Prochlorococcus marinus XMU1402: one gene and its partner. The protein of the gene in region 1 interacts with the protein of each later gene in a pairwise test. Links are inferred from orthologs where the notes say so. Each region holds a gene or a part of one and is shown in the gene's direction. Other genes may lie near its edges.

Region 1 (2,890 bases):
ATTATCGAAATGGCCAATATTACAAACTATGGCCTCATCTTTCATCTTGACAAGATTCTCGTTTTTTATTACCTGATAGTTCCCAGTTGCCGTAACAAATATATCTATATCCTCCACAACATCGTCCAATGTAACGACGCTAAAACCTTCCATTGCCGCTTGAAGAGCACAAATTGGATCAACTTCAGCAACTTTTACAATTGCACCAAGTCCTCTTAAAGACTGGGCTGAGCCTTTACCTACGTCACCAAAACCCATTACTAAAGCAACTTTCCCAGCAATCATCACGTCAGTAGCACGCTTTATGCTATCAACTAAAGATTCTCGGCAGCCATATAGATTATCAAATTTGCTCTTAGTTACTGAATCATTAACGTTAATAGCAGGAAAAGGTAGAGCATTTTGCTTTTGCAGTTGATAAAGTCTTGCAACTCCAGTTGTAGTTTCTTCAGTGACGCCAATAATATTACTCTTAATTCTAGAATAAAAGTTACTATCATTTTCCAACTTGTATTTTATAGATTTGAATAAAGCAATTTCTTCTTCATTACCAGGATTATTTAAAACAGATAAGTCTTTTTCTGCTTTAATACCAAGTATCAATAATCCAGTTGCGTCTCCCCCATCATCAAGAATCATATTCGGAGAGTCGGAGCCCCAATCAAGAATGTAGTGAGTATACTGCCAATATTCATCGAGAGTCTCACCTTTTTTTGCATATACAGAAATTCCTTGATCTGCGATAGCTGCAGCAGCATGATCTTGAGTTGAAAAAATATTGCATGAAGCCCATTTCACTTCTGCGCCAAGATCAACAAGAGTTTCTATTAATACTGCTGTCTGAATAGTCATATGAAGGCTTCCAGCTATTTTTGCACCTTTTAGTGGTTTTTCAGATTTATATTTATCTCTTAGCGCCATTAATCCTGGCATTTCTGTTTCGGCAATTTTAATTTCTTTGCGACCAAAATCTGATAAAGAGATATCAGCAATTACGTAATCAGGTGTAGAGGTCTTAAGTGAATTTGCGATAACCATATCTTGTAAATACTTTTTCTACTAAACTATAAATGATTTTTGAGTAATTTTGTGTTTGTTGAGAATTTAGAAGAAACTTTAAATTTAGGAAAAAAAATTTCACACAAATTAAATCCCCAATCGATTGTTTTATTACAGGGTCCTATTGGAGCTGGAAAAACTTCATTTGTTCAAGGGATTGCTAAAGGCCTATCAATCTCTGAGGAAATTACAAGCCCTACATTTGCTTTATCGCATCACTATAACTCAGGAAAAATTCCACTAATTCACCTTGATTTATACAGATTAGAAAATGTTTCTTCAGCAAGAGAAGTTTTTTTTTCAGAAGAAGAAGAGGCAATGCAAAAACAGGCAATTTTAGTAATTGAATGGCCAGAATTAATAGAACCAGTTATTGATAATTTCTGGAAAGTAGAAATTAGTTACGCAAAAAATTATGGAAGAAACTACGAAATAAGAGATCCAAAAAATTTATTAACCTTCTCATAATCGGGCTGTTGCTCAATGGCGCCTTCACCAAGACAAGTCAATAATCCACAAACACCTGCGAACTTAATGCAATCTTCAACCTCTAGTTTATTTGAAGGGTAGCCAGAAGAAATTAATTTTGAAATTAAGCCAGCTAGAAAAGCATCGCCTGCCCCAGTTGTATCAACAATTTTTTGTGAAGTTGGGTTTTCGGTAATTCCCTGGAATCTATTGATGTACCATGAAACGGGGTTTTTCCCATCAGTTATTATTACATCTGGCCTATTAGACAATTGTTGAGAAATTAGCAAGGGATTTTCATCCTCAAAGAACAAAGTTGCTTCCTCCTTAGCAAGTTTTAAAACATTTGCATGATTTAAAAAGTTCTTGATTAAATTAACTCTAGCCGCTTTACTAATTTCTGATGAAAAACTTGAATGATCCCAAAAGACCTCTCTCCAATTCAAATCAATAACTACTTTGACTCCCAATTTTTTAGCCTGTTCAAGAAGAAAAAAAATAGTCTCAGCTGATCTTGGAGATGATAATAAGATCGTTCCTGTAACCAAATATTTTGTTTCCAGAAAAGATTTATCCAAATTTAAAATTTCTTTTTCGATTAATTTCTTACTTAGAACTTCATCTGCAAAGCATGAATGAGGACTTTGCTCAAAGCCTGAAAAAAAACGATCTCCAAATTGATCTCTATCTACATTAACCACGCGAGTAGCTGAATCATTATCTAATTGCAAGAAATCTAAATTAACGTCTAATTCATTAAATTGAGTAATAAATTTTTTTCCATAATCATCATTACCCAAACTTCCTATAAATGTTGAATCTATTTTTAATTTTCTTAATGCACAAGCAACATTCGCCGGAGCACCTCCCAAAAAATCTGTAAATCCCTGATTTGATTTATTTCTAATTCTGTCTATTAAAGCCTCTCCTATGCATATGACCTTTTCCCTTTTCATAAAATTAGCGCTTTTTCTTAACTTAGAATAATTTATTAAAAACGAATAATTTTTTTTTGAATTAAAGTTTAATTAAAAGAATATTATTTGTGTCTTTAAATAAATCTGAAACTTGGAAATGGGAAAATTGGGAAATTTCATGGTCTCTATCAAAAGAATCTACTTCTGAAAAAGATATTAAAATTTTATTAGTTCATGGATTTGGGGCATCAAAAAACCACTGGAGACATAATCAAGATTTTCTTGGTAAATTTTCTAACTGCTACGCAATTGACTTATTAGGATTTGGAAAAAGCAGTCAGCCAAGTGCTTTATTAAATTACGAACCTTATAAAGCAAGCTCAATTAAATATTCATTTGATTTATGGGGTAATCAGATATCAACATTTTGTGAAGAGGTAATAAAA
Region 2 (2,898 bases), on another replicon or contig:
TGATACATTTATTGGAGGAATTAAAAATAGAAGATTTTCAGAAGTTAACGGTTTCTCTTAGAGGAAACATTGATTTAAGAACAAATATTATTGTTTTTACTTTTAAAGGCCAACTTGATGCCTTCTCAGAAAAACAATTTAAAAATTTTGTTAGTAATAATTTAAAAAATGAGTATCCATTCGTTATTGATCTTACAAAAATTGATTTTCTAGATTCATCGGGACTTGGAGCTCTTGTTCAGACGGCTAAAGAATGTAAAAAGTTAAAATTAGGTTTTTCAATTGTTGGTAATTCTAGAGTTGCTCAAACAATTAAACTTGTTCGTTTGGGCGACTTTCTAAATTTAAAGTCGTGTCTTGAAGATGCCTTAACTTATTTAAAAAATTGAATTATTGGATTCAAAACTTGGTTCCATATGGTAATCCTGAAGAAATAGGTGTTATTCAACTTGCTTGGCTGGGTGATTCAGTATGGGAACTTCATCAAAGACTAAGATATGTTCATTTTCCTTTGAAATCAAAAGAACTCCATTTATCAGTTGTAAACGAAGTAAAAGCAAAATCTCAATCAAATTCTTTAAGTCAAATTGAACATTTATTGAATGCAAATGAAATCGATTTAATTAGACGTGCTAGAAATAAAACTAAGAGATACCCAAAATCGTCAGACCCGACCATATACTCAAGAGCAACTGGTTTTGAAACTCTTATTGGTTGGCTATTTCTAAAAGATCCTCAAAGATTATCAACCCTTTTTAAGTATCTTGAAATTAAAATTAAATGAATTAATGAAATACTCATCTAAAAATAATTTTTCTGGAAAAAATAGTAAACCAAACAAGAAAAATTCTAATTCTGATTTTTACTCTAAAAATAAAAATTCTTCAAAAAGAAATAACAAATTTTTGAAAAATTCTTCTGAAAAGAGCACTAATAATATAAATGTAAGTTATAAAAATAAAAGTAATTATTCATCTTTAAGCAATAGAAAGCCAATACCCAAATATATTTCTGAATCGCCTTATAAAGCTTCCGATATTTTTGAAGGGACAGCAAATAAAAGAAATTTTGATGATTGGATATGGGGAAAGCATTCTGTTTTTGAAGCCCTTACTAATGAAAGATATATTAATAGGATTTGGTGTACTTCAGAAATCTTTTCTTCAGAGAAGTTTTACATTTTACTCAAGGATTTTAAATCTAGAGGTGTCCTTATCGAAGAAGTTTCTTGGAGCAGACTTTCACAATTGACATGTGGTGCTTCACATCAAGGTATTGCATTGCAGTTGGCATGTTCTAAAACAATATCACTAGAAAATTTAATTGATTTTTCTAAAAAGGAAACTTCAAATCCTATTATTCTTGCCATAGATGGTATTACTGACCCACATAATCTTGGTGCAATTATTAGATCAGCAGAGGCCTTTAATTGCAATGGTATTATCATTCCTCAAAGAAGATCTGCAGGCTTAACTGGAACAGTTGCCAAAGTAGCAGCAGGAGCCTTGGAACACTTACCAGTAAGTAGAGTTGTTAATTTAAATAGGGCACTTGAACAGCTAAAGCAAAAAGGCTTTCTTGTTGTAGGATTATCTGGAGATGCTAAATTATCGCTTTCAAAGTTTAATGAAAAACCCCCTTTAGTATTAATAGTAGGAGCTGAAGATAAAGGAATTTCTTTACTTACTCAAAAAAAATGTGATTTTCTATTAAGCATTCCTCTTAAAGGTAAAACATCAAGTTTAAACGCCTCAGTCGCTGCTGCAATTTCAATATTTCACTTAACCTGTAAATAAATTTTTAAAAGTTACTACTTTTTATACTCATTAAAATATGGTTGTTTCAATACATTTATATAATTAATAGAAATTTATTGAATTTTAACTACAAAATTGTATAGAATTTAACAAGAATTTACGATCTACAAAGATCTAAAAAATTGATTAGAAATTTTGGAAACAAACTTGGATTAGCTTGGTGGGCTAAAATTGAGACAGAAAATCCTAATACCACCTACTGGTATGGTCCTTTTCTTACAAAAAAAAGCTTAAAAGATAATATGTCTTCATTTATGAAAGACCTTACTGATGAAGGCTCTACTGAAATTAAACATAGTCTAGTTCGTTGCAAAAAAGATGAACCATTAACCTTTTGATAATTATATTTTGATAAAAAGTTGAGAAATGAATTTTAATTCTTTAAGAAAGGAAATTAATAATAAAAATGCTTCTGTTAAAGAATTAATTAATGATTTTTTTTTAAAAATCGATTCCAAAGACCCCAAAATTAATTCTTATATATGTACTACAAAAGATAATGCAATCATACAAGCTGAATATATAGATAAATTAATTCAAAATGGAGAAATACTTCCTCCTCTTGCAGGAATCCCGATAGCAATTAAGGATAATATTTGCACTAAGGGAGTCCTAACTACTTGTGCAAGTAAAATGCTCGAAAGCTTTGTTGCACCTTATGAATCTACAGCATCAAGTAAATTATGGTCTTCAGGAGGTATTTGTTTAGGTAAAACAAATTTGGACGAATTTGCAATGGGTAGTTCAACAGAGACTTCTTTCTTTGGAGTTACTTCGAATCCTTGGGATATTAATAGAGTTCCTGGTGGTAGTTCAGGAGGCAGTGCTGCTTCAGTTGCTGCTGGATTATCTGCCGCTGCTATAGGCTCTGATACTGGAGGTTCAATAAGACAACCAGCCTCTTTTTGTGGAGTTGTTGGGCTCAAGCCTACCTATGGCAGAGTAAGTAGATGGGGATTAGTAGCATTTGCTAGCTCTCTCGATCAAATTGGCCCAATTACAAATACTGTCTCTGATGCCGCTGAAATTCTTTATTCAATATCTGGTAAAGATCCCTTAGATTCAACATGTCTTGATAAAC

Evidence for each region.
Region 2: the proteins of tsaE (region 1) and rlmB interact in binary tests that used the Escherichia coli proteins (3 or more experiments, as listed by UniProt). The link is inferred for Prochlorococcus marinus XMU1402 from one-to-one orthologs.

The regions. Positions count from the first base shown.
Region 1 is NZ_JAAORD010000002.1:528,103-530,992, forward strand. The notes cover bases 55-2,808. They hold tsaE (tRNA (adenosine(37)-N6)-threonylcarbamoyltransferase complex ATPase subunit type 1 TsaE), read left to right. Parts: upstream 55-1,089; coding sequence 1,090-1,527; downstream 1,528-2,808. Other genes in these bases: ahcY (adenosylhomocysteinase), read right to left, coding at 55-1,038; HA141_RS09155 (carbohydrate kinase family protein), read right to left, coding at 1,485-2,483; HA141_RS09160 (alpha/beta fold hydrolase), read left to right, coding at 2,573-2,808. Outside these bases: more of ahcY, read right to left, coding at 1-54; more of HA141_RS09160, read left to right, coding at 2,809-2,890. UniProt on the Escherichia coli protein: Required for the formation of a threonylcarbamoyl group on adenosine at position 37 (t(6)A37) in tRNAs that read codons beginning with adenine.
Region 2 is NZ_JAAORD010000001.1:800,630-803,527, forward strand. Bases 31-2,792 are described here. They hold rlmB (23S rRNA (guanosine(2251)-2'-O)-methyltransferase RlmB), read left to right. Parts: upstream 31-788; coding sequence 789-1,796; downstream 1,797-2,792. Other genes in these bases: HA141_RS04585 (STAS domain-containing protein), read left to right, coding at 31-389; HA141_RS04590 (ribonuclease III domain-containing protein), read left to right, coding at 386-784; HA141_RS04600 (DUF1816 domain-containing protein), read left to right, coding at 1,940-2,155; gatA (Asp-tRNA(Asn)/Glu-tRNA(Gln) amidotransferase subunit GatA), read left to right, coding at 2,184-2,792. In the rest of the region: more of HA141_RS04585, read left to right, coding at 1-30; more of gatA, read left to right, coding at 2,793-2,898. UniProt on the Escherichia coli protein: Specifically methylates the ribose of guanosine 2251 in 23S rRNA.